Regions from separate parts of the Paenibacillus sp. 01T443 genome, predicted to be linked through region 1. Evidence: riboswitches for the same ligand, from Rfam matches in the RefSeq annotation. Region 1 holds a riboswitch; each other region holds the start of a gene.
What was found. Region 1 has a riboswitch for thiamine pyrophosphate ahead of AC1DLI_RS14820 (ABC transporter substrate-binding protein). Riboswitches for the same ligand answer to the same signal wherever they lie in the genome.

Region 1 (6,543 bases):
CGTGTATAATAGGGAAGTCCTACCTCCCCAATCGCGAACTGTTCACCCTCGGCATGGCGCATACGAATCCAAGCGAACAGTTCATCTACTTCCGCGCCGGAAGGTATTGGCTGCTCGGGATGGAAGCCATATGCCGGATGTACGCGTCCAGCGTAACGATCGGCGATTTCCCGATTTATTTTTGACGATGCCAGATGCATCGAGACCGCAACCACCGCTGCAACACCTTCTGCAAAGGCATGCTCAAGCAATGCTGCTCGCTTCTCCTCCGCATACAGATCCACATGGATATGTGCGTCAATGCATCCGTCGGTTAGCAAATTTGACTCCGCAGTCTTCTGTTTTCTATCCAAATCGTTCACCATTATCCGCTCCCTTCCCTTGTGCCGACCTTAAGGAGCTCATAAATGCGCTGCTTCAGCGCATTGAACCGCGGATCCGTCCATAAAGCCTCATGGCGCGGTCGCTCGAAGGGAACCTGAAATTCTTCCAGTACCTCCGCCGGAGACGCAGATAGCACAATGATCCGATCCGACAGAAACAAGGCTTCCTCTATGCTATGTGTGACGAGCAGCACCGACCTCCGGTTCTGCTCCCATATTGACATGAGCCACTGCTGCATTTGCATCCGGGTTAAAGCGTCCAAAGCGCCAAACGGCTCATCCAGCAGCATCAAACGCTGCGGTGCAAGCAGCGCGCGCAGAAAGGAAACTCGCTGCTGCATGCCGCCGGAGAGCACATGCGGATAATCATTCGCATATTCATCCAAACCGATTCGCTCCAGCCACTCTTTCGTCTTAAGCTTCGCCGTCTTGCGGTCAACGCCCGAAATCTTCAGTGATAGCTCGATATTGCCTGCAACGGTCTCCCATGGCAGCAGCGACGACTGCTGCGGCATATAAGAGATATGTCCGCGCTCACCGGTCGTATGCTTCCCATTGATCCAAATTTCGCCTTCCGACGGCTGCTCCAAGCCGCCAATGACTTGGAACAACGTCGTTTTCCCGCTGCCGGATGGTCCCACAATGGATACGAATTCTCCATCCGCTACAGCAAAGGACAAACCAGCAAGCACCTCTTTGCTTGACGCTCCCTTGCCATACTTCTTCCGGATGTTCTGCACCTGCAGCGTAGCCGAATGCTTTCCTTCTGTGAAACCCATCCGCTACCTCACCTCTTTCTCAGGGCGCCAACGAATGATGAGGCGCTCTGCCAGTGTCACTAGACCAAACAGCGTTAAGCTGAGTCCGACGATAATAAAAACAGCCGCAAACACCCGGTCCGGCATAAAGCCTTTGGACGAGATGAGCATAAATGCCCCAAGACCTTTGTTTGTGCCAAGCCATTCAGCTACAATCGCGCTCAGTACGCTATAAGAGGCAGCAATTCTTAAGCCGGAAAATAAATGAACGATCGCATGCGGAAGCTCCAGCCGCCAAAACAGCTGCAGCTTGCGAATGCCGATCATTTGCAAATAATTGCGAAGCTGCGCATCGGTATTCATGAGTCCGCTCAGCATAGCCACCGTAATCGGGAAGAAGCAAACCATGATGACAAGCAGTGCCTTCGGCAGCAATCCATAGCCAAGGAGCATCGTCAAAATAGGCGCAATCGCGATAATGGGAATATTTTGCGACAGGACAAGCAGCGGATATACCGCCGTTCGTACGCCGGGAATTAAATGCAGCAAAGCGGCGAGCACGAAGCCCACCGCCGATCCTCCCGCGAAGCCGAGCAGCGTAAGCCGCACCGTTGCTTCTGTATGTTCCATTAACCGCGGCCAAATTTCAATCGTTTCTTCTATGATAGAAATCGGCGATGGGATCAGCCATTGATCAAATAATTCAAGCCATGCCGCAGCCTGCCAGCCAGAGAGCAATACGATAAGCAGTACGGCAGGCGGCCATATTTTCGTCCAGAAGCTTCTCTTATTGCCCATCTGGATATTTCTCCAGCAGCCTGCCCATTGAAGCGCCGTTTGCCGGATTATAATAAATTTTAATTTGCGAAATAACGGATGGACAGCCCATCTCTGTCATGGCCTCGCTCATCGACTGCACCACGCCAAGCAAATGGCTAAGCTCGCCTTCCATCGTGGTTTCGAGCGGTGCAACGCGGTACGGCACTCCCGCTGCCTTAATGATTTCGATTGCCTTGTCTACATAAGGAATGACGCTCTCGCCGCCTGGCGTTGTCGGTAAAATTTGAATGCTTACTAATGCGTTTGCCATTTGTATTCCCTCTCTCTCATCGTTGTCAAAGTCAGCGGTCGATACCGCCTTCCCATATTGCATTTAGCTATTATTCCGGCAAAAACTCATTCGTAAATGCTTTGTCCGCTTCAAGTTCTTTCTCCAGCAGCTTGTGCTCGAACATCCAGCTTGCGTAATTCTCCCAAACGCTCAGCTTCTGCTCACCCCAGCGCGGCGCATCATCCTTGTATTTTGGACTCAGCCATTTTTGGCTTGCGCGCACAAGTTCTGCGTTCAGATCCGGTTCTGCTTTGATCAAAATCTCCGCTGCATCGTCCGGGTTGTCGATCGCGTATTGGTAGCCTTTTGCCGCAGCAGCCGTGAATGCTTTAACGATCTCCGGCTTGTCCTTGATCATCGCCTCGCTCGTAGCAAGAACTGGCGTATAATAATCCAGCTTGTCGCTGTAATCCGTCAGATAAAGCATGTTGATTTTCTCGCCGCGAAGCTCAGCCTCCACGCCTGTCCACGCATAATAGATCCATGCAAAATCAATGTCGCGTTTTACCGCCGTGAAAAAGTCGCTGTCGCCGATGCTGATCATGTTCACCTTGCTAACGTCTGCGCCCTTTTCCTGCATAAGCGATTGTATAACCGCCTCCTCAACGGGAGCTCCCCAGCCGCCGTAGGTTTTGCCTTCGAATTTCTCCGGCGAATCGATTCCTTTGGCTAGCGGCGACGCAAAGCCTGAGGTGTTATGCTGGATAACGGCCGCGATCGATACTAACGGAACCCCTGAGATACGCGCCAGCGTAATCGACTCTTGGTAGCTTACGCCGAATTGCACGTTGCCCGAAGCGACCATTTGATCAGCCCCGCTTTGACCCGGTTGAATAATTTCTACGTCCAGTCCTTGCTCCTTGAAAAAGCCTTTATCTCTAGCGACATACAGCCCGGTATGGTTTGTGTTCGGCGTCCAGTCCAATACGACCTGTACCTTCTCAAGCGGCTTATCCGCTGCTCCCTCTTGCTCTTGCGGCTGCTCAGTCGCTGCCGGCGCGGTATTGTTTGCACCGCAGCCTGCCAGCGCCATGACGAAGACGAGCATAGCGGCTGTCAGCCTCCATGACATTTTCCCTGCTTTTTTCGGATTCATGATGTTTTGTTCCCCTCTCACTGCTTCTATTTGTATAAGGCGACGAGTCCTCGTAATATCCGGAGTCAAGCTGCAACCTTCGCGCTGCAACAAGCGTAAACGGCTGTCGCCGTCCTCAGTGGCAAAAGCTATCGTTTCGCGGAGATATATAAGCACATTTATAAGTGAAAACTTATAAATTCTTATATATTAAAAAAAACGCCCTCCTAATCCGGAGGACGCCATATAATCGGCTTTGCAGCTGTTTGAGCCAGCAGATGCTTGATCGAATCGACCAGCCGGCTTTCTAAACAGAGCTTCTGTCCCTACGCTGGCATTATCCAGATCAGGTTTAACGGGTCGGAATTGTACTGATAACTCCCTCTCAGCCGGCCTAACCAGCTCCCCGGAACATATTCGGTTTTCGTCAACAACACCAATTGTATAGCAAAACCCAAGTATAATGCTAGTTTTTTTTTGAAAATGATTATCATCAGGTCTGTAACGTTGCTCTAAGCCACCATCCAGCGCCGCCTCCGCTCCAGCAGGCTCTTCGTTTTCGTCTTCATCCTGCTCACTGGCTGCAAGCGCGACGCGCCCATATACAAGGAGATAGGCGGCGGTCAGCTCCTTCGTAATCACTCCATCCGTTAGCTGCTCCAGCAATCGAATATAAGCCAGCTGATCCTCCGGTTTATTTTCGGCGAGCGTGACCTTTACATAGGAGAAGCCGGCCTGCGCAAATAACCGGCTGACCTGCTGCATCGTGTACTGGATAACCGTTTGGCGCTGGGCTTTAACATTCGAAGGATCTAAATACTGCCTGATGTTCTCAAAATAAAAACGGTTCGCGAAGCAGCCGATAATCCAGCCTCCCGGCTTCAGCAAACGGACAAGCCGATTCATTGCTTGCGGCGTCCCGTAAGCATGGGCATCACCGATCATAATCCCGTCGAGACCTTCGGCTGGAATCATCCATTGTGCCGGGTCGTTTGACCGGAATACTGTAATGCCCGATGCCTCAGCCACTTTAGCCGCCAGCTCATTGCCTTCGACGCCGAACCATTTGGCAGCTGGGAACTGCTGCTTCAAATGGAGCAGCGTCGCTCCGCAGCCGCAGCCAATTTCCAGGATGGAGCAATCCTCGCGCCTGTACCCATGAGATTCCCGCCCGATGACGGTATTGAAATCCATCCGTATATGCGTAGCTTCTTCTGGATGAAAGCCCCATTTCTCCATAAAAAGATTCTCGTTTTCCTTGAAGGTTCGTTGAAACAGCTCCGGCTCTGAGCCAAAGGTAATGCTGCCAAAATGATGAATAAAGACATCCCCGCATAACATGAGCTTATATCCCGCCAAGCGCAGCCGCAGTCCGTAATCATCATCCTCAAAGCTGCCGATGCGGAAGCTCTCATCAAGCGGTCCGACCCGCTCCCAAGCCTCGCGACGCATAAGCAGGCAGTAGCCCGCCAGCTTCACGCGTTCCTCCCATCTCGTACGGTCGGGTATCGCGTGAAGTGCAGACGCGAACAGCTCCATCTCCTCCACCGTTTTATACGTAACCGGAATTGACGTCCAGTAGGAGGCCGAGTTCGTAACGGGGCTTACTGCTCCGATTCGATCGTCGCTGAACAAGCAGCGTTTTAAACCGTCAAGCCAGCCCGGCGTAACAATTGTATCGTTATTAAGCAGCAGCAGGAGATCGCCCGAAGCCGCTGCAATCCCTTGATTGCAGCCTTTCGGAAAACCTGCATTGCTTTCGGTTTCAATAAATATGATGTCGCTTTCACTTTTTGCCCAATCCACCGTGTTATCCGTCGACCCGTTATCTACAATAATCAGCTCATAGCAGCCCCGCTGCGTATGTCTCCGAATGCTCTCCACGCATTGCTTCGTGTACTCGAGTTTATTGTAGGTAACAAGAATGATGCTTGTTATGCATCCGCTGGCATCGCTCACGCGCGTATCCCCCTCAAGCAAGCATAAACGGCTCACGCAGTCCTTTGGCGGCAAAAGCTCGTTTCGCGATAAAATATAAGCAGGATAAAACACACTTCGTTTTATAAAGCCAATATTTCAAGCTGTACCCATAAAATATGTCGGCACAGTCTTTTCGGTGAGAAATGCATGATGACGACGAGCCTATCCAGCTGATTTATATTTCTTCCGTATACCTACCACAAGCATAAGAAATGGCAGCACAACCTGAAATAGGGGAACGATCTTCAGCGTAATATCGAGCCCGATCCAGATATGGTACGTGTTATTTGGCTCCAGGAATGAAGCCCCATAAATGGCGAGACCGATCGGCAGCACGCAGTAGCGGTACGCTATGCCTGTTACCGTCTTCAACGTGAAGACAGATGCCATGTACAGCGCCGTCATTTTCACGTAGAGACCGATAAACAAAAGCAGCGTCACAATAACATCAAGCCGCTCCAAAAAGTTAGCGAGCCTAATCAATTGGACGACCTCAAGCAGCGGCAGTGCCATAATGGAGGCAAGCTCCGGGCCTAATACGCACATGGTGAGTGAATTCATCAGGATAAGGAATGCAGATACCCCGATAAAAGCCCAATAGGAGGCTCGTCCGATGATTTTTTTCTCGCTCACATGCTTCCAAAAAACAAGAAAAATGACCATTTGCCCAAAAGGAAAGGACAATAAATCCGGAAATGCCGCCTTTACGACCGGACCGAAGCCATTTTCTAAGATCGGCATTAATTGCGATAATTTAGGCAGTCTCGAAATGAAAAGCAGCATAAGAATGGAAGCATAGCTAATGGCTACGACCGGAAACAACAGCTGCACGACGCGGACGAATACTTCAATTCCTTTGCTTACGGTATAAGCCGCAGCGCTCAGGATGAGCAGCATAATAATCCACTTTGGCGTAAAGGTCAGAAGCGCCATCATCGTAAGCTCGCCGACATCCCGTACGTTTCGCATCGATTCGTAAGCAAACCATATGGCGTGTAGAATTCCGATAAAACCGCCGATCCACCGTCCGAAATGCATGATGTAAAGCTCGGCAAGCTCCGATTCAGGAGAACGCTTCTGTATGCGAACGTACATCACGGTAAGCAGCAGTCCGGCAAACGCAGCAAGCGTCATTGCCATCCAAGCATCCTGTTTTGCCTTAATGCCGAGCTCGAACAATGGCGTGCTGCCGATCAAAAAAACGACGATCAGAATAGAAAGCTGATTTTTCCCGAT
Region 2 (6,543 bases), on a different contig from region 1:
ACCTTAATCAGCGAGGAAACGATGCAACTCGCAATTAAAGAAATTCGTACGAATTTCCGCGAGATGATGGATCGCCCAAAGCGTAAGAAAGGTGTTACTTATCCTTATATAGCGCAGCCGTTAAAACAAATGATGAATATGATTATCGATGATCTTTCCAGTCACAAGGATGCGATGATCATGCTGATGGATATGAGCTCCGTTGACCACTATTTGTTCCAGCATTCCTTGAATGTATGCGTGTATACAACGCTGCTGGGCATGTCGAACGGTTATACGAAGGAGGAGCTTACGACGCTCGGCATGGGGGCGCTGCTGCATGATATAGGCAAGACCCAAATTTCGATCGATGTGCTTAGGAAGCCGGGCTCGCTCTCGAAAGAGGAATTTGAGGCTATGAAGCAGCATGCCAGAATAGGCTATGAACTGCTTAAGGATGAGCCTAACCTGCCGCTGCTTGTAGCCCACTGCGCGTTCCAGCATCACGAGCGCATAGACGGAAGCGGTTATCCGCGAGGTATTAAGGGGAATGAGATTCACGATTACGCCAAATGGATCGGGCTAGTCGATTCGTACGATGCCATGACGACTAATCGTGTCTATAGCGCACCGATGCTGCCGCATCATGCGATCGAGCGGCTGTATGCCGGGACTGGAACACTTTATGAGCAGCAAATGCTACAACTGTTCCGTGACAAGGTCGCCATTTATCCAATCGGGATAACGGTTAAGCTGCAGACGGGAGAATCAGGAGTCGTTGCAGATTTAAACCACTCCTATCCGCATCGACCGATTATCCGCATCTTGTATAATGAAGCGGGCGAGGAACTGAAATTGCCGTATGAGATTGACTTGTCGAAGCAGCTTACGATGATGATCGTCAGCGTGAATGACGATTCCAACGAAGTACAGCATGCTGCGGGTATTTAAAGACTTAAGAGTTAGGAGCCGCCGAGGCTCCTTTTTGCTTCTTTTTTCACCGTTTTATTTGCTTCCTTTGCGGTCGCGCATTACAATAAATATAGAATGTTTCATTCCAGATCATAAGTCAGGTGCTGAAAAAAATGAACACGATAGATTTGCAGCAAGCAAGAAAACCATTATCCGTACTTTCGCCAACGAATGATCCATGGGATCCTATTCGTTCGCTGCAGCAATATGGAAGACATCGATTAACTAGCGTAGAAATGACCGTATCTAACCTGTGCAATATGCGATGTGAGCATTGCGCCGTTGGAGACACACTCGTATTATCTGAACCCGCCAAGCTGCCGCTTAAGCAGATGCTGGACCGATTGGACGAAGTGGAGCATCTTGAAACGATCAGCATAACAGGCGGGGAGCCCTCATTCTCCGACCGAACGGTCCGTGAGTACATGGTGCCGTTGCTTCAATATGCCCGCAGCAGGGGAATCCGCTCCCAAATCAATTCAAATGTGACTCTGCCATATAGTCGATATGAGCAGCTTGCTCCCTATCTAGACGTCATGCATATTTCGTTCAACTATACTTCCGCAGAGGATTTTCACCAAATCGGATTTGCGAGAGCAGGACATCAGGTTTCACTTGAAACCGCAACAAAGCTTTATGAGAGAATGATCGAGAATGCGCGTCGGCTAAGTGAGACTGGCGTACTTGTTTCTGCAGAATCGATGATTAATTACAGAACGTATGACAAAATAGACGAGATTCATCGGCTGATCGTTGAAATGGGATGTCAGCGGCATGAGGTTCATCCTATGTACCCAAGCTCCTTTGCCAAGGATTTGCCGGTCCTTTCGCGAGAGCAGATGCTGGAAGCGATTGAACGACTGCTGAAGACAAGAGACAAATCAGTCTGGATGTTATTCGGAACGCTGCCATTCTATCAATGCAGTGATAACCTATCTGAGCGCAAGCTGCTTAGAAGATTAGCGAATGAGCCGAATGTGACGGTACGCAACGATCCTGACGGCCGGAACCGACTTAATGTCAATTTGTTTACGGGCGACGTTTTTGTAACCGACTTTTCGGATGTGCCTGCTTTTGGCAGCATCTATTCTTCCAAGCTTGAGGAGCTCTTTGATAAGTGGCTGGACCATTCTCTTGCTCAGAGTGTAAATTGCCATTGCCCAGCGGCAGCATGCTGCGGACCAAATCTGCTTGTAAAGGATATGTACTATAAGGACGTTAATTTCCATGAGCAAAGCGCTGTGATGGATTAGCTTACAGAAAGCAGGTTCTTCAGGCTTAACCGCGGAATAAGCAGCATATAAAAGTAAAGAGAGGAGGAGAAGCTGTTGTCGATCAAGACAATCGTGTTTATTGCTGTAGGATTACTGCTGCTCTATTTGTTTTTTACGGTAGGTGCACCGTTTTTGCTGGCGCTTGTCGTAGCTATTTTTCTCGAGCCGGTCAATCAGTTGTTTATGAAGAAATTCCGAATGAATAGGCTTCTCGCTGCCACGATATCCAGCAGTCTATTTACGATCATCCTTATTGGTCTAATTGCGCTGCTAGGTGTTAAGGTTGTTGCGGAGTTAATTGCCTTCTTTAAGAAGGTGCCTAATTATTTTGAAAATGCCAATAGCATGGTAGACGATTTGATGCTCCAAGCACAATCGCTTTATCAAAACTTCCCGCCGGATACAATTGAAACACTGGAAAATTGGTTGATGGGGCTTACAAGCACATTAACGAAAATGGTCGGCACCTTATCGAATACCGTGATAGCTTTCGCTTCAAGCATTCCGGGAATGTTTATCTTTTTCGTCGTCTTTTTGGTTGCGGTGTATATGATGAGCTTTAGCTTGAATACGATGAAGGCGACTGTCCTTTCTTTATTCGATGAGAAATCGCAGCCGCAGGTAAATGCATTATTAAATAATCTAAAGAAGTCAATTTTTGGCTTCCTGCGTTCTCAGTTTATTTTGAGCGCTCTTACATACATTATTTCATTAATCGGCCTTCTGGTCCTTAACGTCAAGTATCCGCTGGCCATTGCGCTGCTTATCATCGTCGTTGATATTATGCCGATCCTTGGAACGGGCTCCGTGCTTGTGCCATGGGGAAGCTATTTAATCATTACGGGTAATTTGTATATGGGAGTAGGGCTTATCGTGCTCTTTCTCGTCATTACAGTATTCCGCCGTATTGTTGAGCCGAAAATTCTTGGCGATTCCGTTGGCATCGGTTCATTGTCAGCGCTAATAAGTTTATATGTTGGCTTTAAGCTAGTCGGCGTTATCGGAGTATTTATCGGACCGCTGGTCGTCATCATTTATATGGCGGCGCGTAAAGCAGGCTTATTTCAAATGAAATTCAAGCTCTAGACGGATGGCGGGGTGTCGTAACAAAGCCATAATAAGATGCGTATGATACTGCAAAAAAGCAGGTCATTAGGAGGCATCTTATTAAATGGCACCTATAAAAGTGGCGATTGTCACCCCCGGCTCTTTCCCGATCCCATCGCCCGGAAGCAGCTCTGTAGAGCGGGTGGTAGAGAAATTTGCTCCGCTGCTGAAGCCTTATGCCGAACCGCGGATCTTTGGAAGATTAAGTAAGCGATTGCCCCGCAAGGGACAGTTTAAAGGCGTTGTATGCGAACGGTTTGCAGCCGGCAGCAAGCAGCGATATATTCATGAAGTAGGACGCGCTGTGCGGCGATATTCTCCTCAGGTCATCGATGTCGAGAACCGCCCTCAATTTGTCCTAACGATGAAGCGAATGAACCCAGGCAAACTCGTCTGGCTTTATTTGCATTCATCCACCTTCATCTCATCTCCCTATATTTCATCTTCCCTCTTGCATAAGTGCTTGCAGGCCGCAGATAAAATCATCGTCAACAGCGAGTTTCTCCGGCGGATCGTCGTATCCAAAGCACCTGAAGTCGCATCAAAGGTGTGTGTCGTATATCCAGGTGTGGACACGTTCCGATTCCCTTCGCAATTCTCGGGCGAGGGGTCTGCCAAAAGAGAAAGCCTGAGAAAGAAACGCGGACTGAGCGGTAAAAAGGTCGTGCTGTTTATGGGAAGACTTATTCCGCTAAAAGGCGTACACCATCTCCTCAACATCGTGCCGCAGCTGGTAAAAAAACATCCTGATCTCGTTGTCGTCATTGTGGGCAGCCCGTTTTACGGCTCGCACCGTAAAACGGGCTATGCGCGCAAGCTTGAACGCATGGGTCGTAAATGCCCGGGCCATGTTCGTTTTGTTCCCTATGTTCCTTATACGAAGGTGCCAAGCTGGATGCTGGTTGCCGACGTAGTGGTTGTTCCCTCCGGAGCCCGCGAGGCATTCGGGCTTGTAAACGTCGAGGCAATGTCATGCGGCGTTCCCGTTATTGCAACGCGTGCCGGAGGAATGAAAGAAATTATTCGAAACGGGGAAACTGGATATTTGGTAAATCAATCCAATATCGAGCGTGAGCTGAAGGAAAGGCTCCATGAGCTGCTTGGTGATAAGCAGCTTCGTCAGAAGCTGGGCCGGCTTAGCCGTGAGCGGGTAGAGCAAACATTCACATGGCGGCATACGGCCGATCGGTGGGTAAAGCTTTTAAAGGAAAGCAACCTGTAGCTAGGTGTATTTATTGGCTTTTGGGAAATTGAGGGTTGACACATTTCTTAACAAAACGTTATAGTCAAACAAGGAAATCCACTAGGGGCGCCGTCATGGCTGAGATAAAGCGAAACGCTTTGGTCCCTTTGAACCTGATCTGGGTTATGCCAGCGTAGGAAAGTGGGATTGTGCGTTTAAGCAACAGCGCGTGAATGCTCTGCGGAAATCAGCTGCTTCGTCAGCTCGATTATCTAAGATTAGCAGAGCAGATCTGTCCAAGGGTTCCTTGGCTAGGTCACACTCGCATGACGACACACTTCGACCGCTCCTTCGCTGGAGCGGTTTTTTTTGTTGGGCAGACTGTGGGGCTTCTCCAAGGAGGGGCTGCAAAGTAGCTTAACCCGCTCCAGCGATTGCAGCTCATGCAGCCAGTGGCTGCGTGTAAAGCAGCGGTGCTTTAAACTTTCTTATATGCTTGTGTATGCCTCCAGGAGAAATTCTAAATTATCCACTTGGGAGGTTTTTTTAATGTCAATTATTACCACTCCGCTTCCGGGCAGCCGCAAGGTCTATGTGACTGGCTCCAAGGAAAGCATTCGTGTTCCGATGAGAGAAATCGCGCTCGAGGCAAGCTCGGGAAGAAATGGCGAAGAGCTGCCAAATGAGCCAATTAGGGTTTATGACGCGAGCGGCCCCTATACCGAAGATGGCCATGAGGCCGACGTAAGGCGCGGCTTGCCTGCCTTCCGCAACGAATGGATTCAGGAGCGCGGCGATGTAGAGGCTTATGAAGGCCGTGAAATAAAGCCAGAGGATAACGGCTTTATATCGGAGGATAAAGTGAAGGAGCGGGGAGCAGAATTGTTCCCGGGCCTGTCACGAAAACCGCTGCGAGCAAAAGCCGGGCAAAACGTGACGCAGCTTCATTATGCGCGCAAGGGGATTATTACTTCGGAAATGGAATATATCGCTATACGCGAAGGGATGAGCGCGGAATTCGTCCGGAGTGAAATTGCAGTCGGCCGAGCGATCATTCCGACTAACATCAACCATCCAGAGAGTGAGCCGATGATTATCGGGCGGAACTTTCATGTCAAAATAAATGCGAATATCGGCAACTCAGCTGTTGCATCCTCCATCGAAGAGGAAGTAGAGAAGATGACATGGGCCACCCGCTGGGGTGCTGATACCATAATGGATTTGTCCACGGGAAAAAATATTCATACGACCAGAGAATGGATCGTCCGCAACTCGCCGGTTCCGGTAGGGACCGTGCCGATCTATCAAGCTCTGGAGAAGGTAAACGGCAAAGCAGAGGATCTTTGCTGGGAAGTCTTCCGCGATACGCTTATCGAGCAAGCCGAGCAGGGCGTTGATTACTTTACAATACATGCGGGCGTGCTTCTGCGTTACATACCGCTTACGGCTAAGCGCGTGACAGGAATCGTATCGCGAGGCGGATCGATTATGGCCGCTTGGTGTTTGGCCCACCATAAAGAAAATTTCCTGTATACGCATTTTGAAGAGATATGTGAAATTATGAAGGCGTACGACGTTTCGTTCTCGCTTGGCGACGGACTGAGACCGGGATCGATTGCCGATGCCAATGATGCCGCACAGTTTGCCGAGCTCGATACGCTGGGTGAGCTGACAAAAATCGCTTGGAAACATGATGTACAGGTCATGATCGAAGGCCCAGGGCATGTGCCGATGCATCTTATTAAAGAAAATATGGACCGCCAGCTTGAGGTTTGTGACGAAGCTCCCTTCTATACGCTAGGCCCGCTTACAACGGACATTGCTCCAGGCTATGATCATATTACTTCGGCGATCGGCGCCGCGATGATCGGATGGTTCGGTACAGCAATGCTTTGCTACGTAACACCGAAGGAGCATCTGGGTCTTCCGAACAAGGAGGATGTGAAGGAAGGCGTGATTACGTATAAAATCGCTGCCCATGCGGCAGACCTCGCAAAAGGTCATCCGAGGGCGAAACTGCGCGATGAT
Region 3 (6,543 bases), on a different contig from region 1:
ATTTTTTTTCGCATACGTCAAAATCACGTTTTGGAAAGCTTCTTTATCTGCCGCATTCGCAAATTCAAATTCAAGGTCATATTCTTTATCATAATTAATGAAATTGCCGTTTTCAATTTGCACAACGTTTGGTCCTGGCGTACCCCATTCAGCTAAAAAGATAAATGCGGAAGTCTTTGGCTCGAATTGCACCTTGGCGTTCAAGCCTTCGCTGCGGAGCAGGCCGATAAGCTGAATTGCATGGTTAAAATCGGAATGCCCGTAGATAAGGGACAGGGAGTCAATGAAATTAGCATCGAAACGGGAGTCTTTGATATTGTAACCCGTAATTAAATCCTGCTTCAGCGCAGTGTTGACAATCGTTTGCAGCTTTGGAGCGTTGATGATATCGGAAGTCTCGTATGCCGTGTTCAGCTTCGCATAAATATCGCTGTCGTTCACATAACCGAGATACTTTTTGTACAAACCTTTCGTAATTAACACTTTGCCGAGCAGCGTATGGATCAATTGCTCGGTGGCTGCATTTTTTGGCTTAAAGCCGGAATATAAATCAGCGGACAACAGCCCTGTGTCCACTGCGGCTGCCACCTCTTGCGCGCCTTTCGTGCCAAGCGCGCTGCTTTTTACATTTAGCTTCGTTAATGCTTTATTCACCTTTGCGGCGGGGTATGTATACGCAAGCTCCTTCAGGTCTGCCGCCCTCACAGCGATCGCAATCGCTACGGCATTCGTAAGCACTTGCTCGCCTTGAATAGACGGTCCGGATAAAATTCCTTTTTCATACAATGCTGCAGCCGGTGCATACAGCTCGCTGCCAGGCTGCACATCAGAAAATGTTACCTCTTTGCCTGAGGGCTCATAACCAAGAATGTCCGCCACTGCTTCAATGAACTCGCCTTTCGTCACTTTGCCGGATAAGCTGACATCAAATTTCTCCTTTAAAAACTGTTTGTACTGCGCTGCGCCGTCTTCTTGTGAAGCTAAAGCCGGTGCTGCCGCAGCTGCCGATGCCGCAAAGGCAGTGGATTGCGCAACAAGAATAGAAAAGGACAAGAGGAGTGCTGCCAGCAGTTTCGTGTAGGAAACTTGTGTTTTTCTCATGAACATGACCTCCGTGTTTTTATAATTCCGATGGATTTAATCGGGAATAGGTAATGTTCCATAGTATACCAACAGAAAAACATAAGTGTCAATGAATATATTCAGTTCTCCGAATACAAATTGTCATCGTCTGCGATGCTTTGAATGTCCTCTGAGCTGATGCTGATATAGCCGTAGCCCTCTGCCTGCTGCTTCTTTAATGCTTTTTCTTTAAAAAACTTCGGGCTGCCCTCGCCCGCATCCTCATCGTAAACGAGCAAAATGCCGTCCGTTTTGCGGAACAGAAGCTCGTCCCTCGCTGTAAACTGCCATATGCCATTGTAGGGCTGGTTGCTGACCGACGCGTAATAATCGACTCCTTTTAAAACCTGCTGATAAAATTCCTTTTTATCGTCCTTCCACTTCTCTTCCGGATTGCTATAAGCTGAAATGATAGAAAGCCTCAAATGAGGATAGATGTCCTTGAGTGCGATCACCACCTCGCAAGCCCACAAATCGACCCCATACTGGCCGGGCGTAATCACCCATTCCAGACCGTCATCAATAAGGGGAACCAGCTTGCCCATCAGCGCTTTTTTAATATAAACGATGCCCTCATGCTTTTGGCTAAAAATATTAAGCTCATGGGCGCGATAGCCTGTAACGAGTAAATTTTTCATTTTATTCAACGCCTTTTCGGATAATTATGGTTTACATCTCTCCAGTGTATGCTATAGTAGAAAAAATACAAATTGAATATCGACCTAATTAATTCACTAGGGGAGTCTAACGGCTGAGATGGAGCACATGCTCCGGACCCTTGGAACCTGATCTGGATCATTCCAGCGGAGGGAAGTGGAGCAGAAGCATTCATTCATGCGCGCAAGCCTTGTTGAACGTCAGACCCGCTCATTTTCCTTCGGAAATGGGTGGGTCTTTATTTGTTTACGGGGGGGGATGCGTATTACCGCGATATTATCGCTTCATCAATTAAGCTACTCGTTCACTTCAACCTCAAAGAAACCGATCTTATCCCATTTGTCATTAGAAGCCTATCCGGGGGAATTTGTATCGATTATCGGCGCGAGCGGATCAGGCAAGAGCACCCTCTTCAAGCTCGTTGCCGGATTGCTGCAGCCAAGGCATGGAGAAATCAGGCTGCATGGCAAGCCTGCGCCGGATCGGCTGGGCAAGATCGCCTATATGCCGCAGCAGGATCTGCTTCTTCCATGGAGGACCGTACTTGAGAATTGCCTGCTTCCGCTTGAGCTGGCACGGGGGAAGCAGCCGATCAGCATCACCCGCATCACGGAGCTGCTGGATCACTTCGGACTCGCAGGCTATGAACAAGCTTATCCGGGCGAGCTGTCCGGAGGCATGCGGCAGCGGGTTGCTTTCCTGCGGACCCTCGTGACCGGTCAAGAACTGCTGCTGCTCGATGAGCCTTTCGGTGCGCTGGATGCCATGACCAAACGCGGCATGCATAAGTGGCTGCTTGAGCTTTGGGGCAGTCTGCAAAAGACAGTCCTCTTCATTACGCATGATCTAGAGGAAGCTATATTGCTCAGTGATCGCATTTATTTACTTTCCGAGAATGAACCGCATGGTGTTCAGGAAATCATCGTCAAGCTGCCGAGACCAAGACATTATGAGCAAAATTACGAGCCGGAATTCGTAATGCTGCGACAAGATTTGGAGCGAAGGCTGCATGCGCAAACCGCTTTTTAAAAAATGGCTTAGCGATTACGGCCTATTTATCCTGCTGCTCGCCAGCCTGCTCATGGCTTGGCAATTGGTTGTACACCTAGGCTTGGTACCTGCCTTCATCCTTCCTTCTCCGACCTCCATCGGCGGTGCATTGATCGACGACAGCAAGCTTCTGCTCGGTCGGCATATGCTCGCTACGCTGCGGGAAGTCGCGTTAGGATTTCTCTTATCGGTCTTTGGCGGCATCCTCCTAGCTTCAGGCATGCATGCGTTCCGAACGCTGGAGAAGGCGTTGTATCCGTTCATTGTCATCAGCCAGACGATTCCGCTCATCGCTCTGTCTCCGATTTTCATCATGTGGTTCGGCTACACGGTTTGGAGCAAGGTCGCCGTCGTTTTCTTAACGGCCTTCTTCCCAATCGTTGTCAGCACGTATGATGGGCTTAGGAAAGGCGACAGAGAATACCGGGAATTGCTGCTGACGATGGGCGCGACGCGCTGGGATATTTTCCGCAAAATACAGATCCCGATCGCACTGCCCTCTTTTTTCTCGGGACTGAAGCTGTCGATCGTCTATTGCGTCGTTGGCGCTACGATAGGCGAGTGGCTTGGCGGCTATGAAGGACTTGGCTATTACASCCGCAGAATGTCGGGCAATTTGAACGCCGACTCGATGTTCGCAGCCGTTTTCCTGTTATCCCTGATCGGCATCATTTTATTTGCTGCCATCGTGCTTTTGGAAAAATCGATATTAAAGAAAAGAGGAAAAAAGAAATGATCGCAATAACAAAATTGAAAGCGGCGGCTCCGCTATTATTGGCGGCACTGTTGTTCATCTGCGGCTGCGGTGGCGAGGCTGCCACAAACAATAAGGAAACCTCTGCGTCTCCCGCCCCCGCTGCTGAAACGAAGCTCGAGAAAATCAGCATTATGCTCGACTGGTACCCGAATGCCGTTCATTCCTTCCTATATGCCGCACAGAAGAACGGTTATTTCGAGCAGCAAGGGCTTGAGGTGGATATTCAGATGCCTGCTGATACAAACGATGCGTTGAAGCTCGTAGCGGCCGGTAAAATCGATTTGGCCCTCAGCTACCAGCCGCAGGTGTTAATGGCTCGCGGCGAGGATATTCCCGTAAAATCGATCGCTGCAATCGTCCGGCATCCGCTCAATCATCTCATGGTTCCGGAAGGCGGAGAAATCAAATCGCCCAAGGATCTGGTCGGCAAAAAAGTCGGCTATTCCTCCATTCCGCTATACGAAGCCATGATGCGCACAATGATCAAACAGGATGGCGGAGATCCGCAGAATGTCGATATGATCGATGTAGGCTTTGACTTCATTCCGGCTATTGCCACGAATAATGTGGATGCCATCATAGGCGGATTCATCAATCATGAGCAATTGCTGCTGGCCAAGGAAGGTCATGTCATGACGGCAATCAACCCTACTGATTTCGGCGTGCCTGATTATTACGAGCTTGTGCTCGTTGCCAGCGATCAAGGACTTAGCGAAAAGCAAGCGCTGTTCCAAAAATTTCTAGCCGCGATAACTGAAGGACAGCAATACGTTTCCGAGCATACCGAGCAAGCGCTGGCCATCTTGTTCGAGCATGAAGACCAAACGTCTCCGCTCGATAAAGAAATTGAAACGAAGAGCTTGGACATCCTGCTGCCGCTTATGGATGCGGGAGATCAGGCGTTCGGATACCAGGATCCCGCTTCGTGGGCCAATGTCAAGAATTGGTTAAGCGCGAATGAGCTGCTGCCGCCAGACATAAAGGCTGAGGATGCATTTTCAAACTTATAAACGAGGAGATGAGTCGATGAAACGATATAAAGCGCTAACGATTGCAGGCTCGGACAGCGGCGGCGGCGCAGGCATCCAAGCCGATCTAAAAACCTTTCAGGAGCTCGGTACGTATGGGATGTCCGTCATTACCGCTGTTACTGCCCAGAATACGCTTGGCGTTCAGGGCGTTTATCCGATGGAGGCCGCAGCCATTCGAAGGCAGCTTGATTCCATTGGCGAAGACCTTACGCCCTCAGCTCTTAAGACAGGCATGCTGTTCAGCAGTGAGATCATCGAGATCGTGGCCGCCAAAATCAAGCATTACGGTTGGCAAAACTTGATCATCGATCCTGTTATGGTAGCTAAAGGCGGCTCCCCGCTGCTTCAGCAGGAAGCCGTTCGAACGCTGATTAAGCATTTGCTGCCGCTCGCGCTTGTGACAACGCCTAACATTCCGGAAGCAGAGCTGCTCGCCAAAATGCCGATAAGAACACTCAGCGACCGTGAGGAAGCCGCCAAGATTTTGTTTCAAATGGGCTCCCGAAATGTTGTCATCAAGGGCGGTCACAGCTCCGCTAACGAGCGGCTCGTTGACCTGCTTTTTGACGGAGACCGATTCGTCTATTTAGAGAGCAAACGCATCGATACCCGCCATACTCATGGGACCGGCTGCACCTTCTCTGCGGCGGTAACCGCCGAGATTGCGCAAGGCAAATCAGTGCCCGAGGCGATTAGGACCGCCAAAGCCTTTATACAAGCAGCCATCGAAGATCAGCTGGGCTTCGGTGACGGGCATGGGCCTACGAATCATTTTGCCTATCGAAGCCATCTTACGAGCTCACGAAACGCGTAATCCCCATAAACATAGCAGACGCCGCTTCCCTACTTGGAAAGCGGCGTCCATTTTTTATTAGCGAAGTCGCGTGATTGAACCGTCATCTCCGTATTTCTCAATCGAAGATTCAATGAATCGATCTATTTGGACATACTTAGCTTGCTCCGACTCATCCTCAGCTGCATACACACGTTCTGGCACCACGCCATAACTCGACAACGCCGCGGCAATCGTAAAAAGCAATACTGACATACATAACACGTTTCGAATCATCGAATGCCCACTCATTTGCTCACCTGCTCTTTTTCTTTAATAAAAATAAGTATAGGTGATTTCATTCCGAATGAAATGGACTTCGGGAAGGACATGACACTGGACTTTAGGCTGGCAAGAAGAGCCTATAGCTAGCGATTATCCACTTTTTCCGGGTATAAGTCATGATTCATGAGGCGATGCTCTGCCATTTGCTCATATTTGGTGCCTGGTTTGCCCCAGTTGCAATACGGATCAATGGAGATGCCGCCGCGCGGCGTGAATTTACCCCATACTTCAATGTATTTTGGATTCATAAGCGCGATCAAATCATTCATAATGATGTTCATGCAATCCTCGTGAAAATCACCGTGGTTGCGGAAGCTGAACAGGTACAGCTTCAACGACTTGCTCTCTACCATTTTGTGATCCGGAATATAGGAGATGTAGATCGTCGCAAAATCCGGCTGCCCCGTCATCGGACAAAGGCTCGTAAATTCCGGACAATTAAACTTAACGAAATAATCCCGGTTCGGATGTTTATTATCAAACGCCTCCAAAATATCCGGGGTATAATTGAACGCGTATTGTGTTCCTTGGTTGCCTAGCAGCGTTACGCCGCTCAGCTCCTCCTTGCTTCTTCCTTCCATGATCCCTTCCGCCCTTCCTGCTTATTTAGATTAAACGCCCTTCTTATTGCCCCATACCCAGGTATGCAGCTGAGGGAGCACATGGACCCGCTTCAGCTCCGCATTTCCCATCACCTGTTCGATCAGCCATTCATAACGCTCTAACAAATATGGAAGCATCCGAACGGGTTCCGTTTCCTGCAGCTGGCCGTTCCCTGCTTGCAAATAAAAAGGGACCAGCGGGTAACG

Region 2: linked by a shared signal. The riboswitch ahead of thiC (phosphomethylpyrimidine synthase ThiC) and the one ahead of AC1DLI_RS14820 (ABC transporter substrate-binding protein) in region 1 are both predicted to bind thiamine pyrophosphate.
Region 3: linked by a shared signal. The riboswitch ahead of AC1DLI_RS26150 (ABC transporter ATP-binding protein) and the one ahead of AC1DLI_RS14820 (ABC transporter substrate-binding protein) in region 1 are both predicted to bind thiamine pyrophosphate.

Annotation. Positions count from the first base shown of each region.
Region 1 is NZ_JBFTPE010000008.1:209,828-216,370, forward strand. It holds gene AC1DLI_RS14800 (TatD family hydrolase) at 1-365, opposite strand, end outside; gene AC1DLI_RS14805 (ABC transporter ATP-binding protein) at 365-1,162, opposite strand; gene AC1DLI_RS14810 (ABC transporter permease) at 1,166-1,939, opposite strand; gene AC1DLI_RS14815 (thiamine-binding protein) at 1,929-2,231, opposite strand; gene AC1DLI_RS14820 (ABC transporter substrate-binding protein) at 2,302-3,348, opposite strand; TPP riboswitch at 3,634-3,746, opposite strand; partial or broken gene AC1DLI_RS14825 (glycosyltransferase) at 4,201-5,379, opposite strand; gene AC1DLI_RS14830 (GerAB/ArcD/ProY family transporter) at 5,470-6,543, opposite strand, start outside.
Region 2 is NZ_JBFTPE010000011.1:205,555-212,097, reverse strand. It holds gene AC1DLI_RS22160 (HD-GYP domain-containing protein) at 1-930, shown strand, start outside; gene yfkAB (radical SAM/CxCxxxxC motif protein YfkAB) at 1,065-2,204, shown strand; gene ytvI (sporulation integral membrane protein YtvI) at 2,280-3,311, shown strand; gene AC1DLI_RS22145 (glycosyltransferase family 4 protein) at 3,397-4,554, shown strand; TPP riboswitch at 4,628-4,732, shown strand; gene thiC (phosphomethylpyrimidine synthase ThiC) at 5,065-6,543, shown strand, end outside.
Region 3 is NZ_JBFTPE010000017.1:115,275-121,817, reverse strand. It holds gene AC1DLI_RS26160 (hypothetical protein) at 1-1,101, opposite strand, end outside; gene AC1DLI_RS26155 (SLOG family protein) at 1,203-1,760, opposite strand; TPP riboswitch at 1,849-1,951, shown strand; gene AC1DLI_RS26150 (ABC transporter ATP-binding protein) at 2,038-2,808, shown strand; gene AC1DLI_RS26145 (ABC transporter permease) at 2,789-3,565, shown strand; gene AC1DLI_RS26140 (ABC transporter substrate-binding protein) at 3,562-4,596, shown strand; gene thiD (bifunctional hydroxymethylpyrimidine kinase/phosphomethylpyrimidine kinase) at 4,613-5,431, shown strand; gene AC1DLI_RS26130 (hypothetical protein) at 5,489-5,701, opposite strand; gene queF (preQ(1) synthase) at 5,818-6,315, opposite strand; gene queE (7-carboxy-7-deazaguanine synthase QueE) at 6,346-6,543, opposite strand, start outside.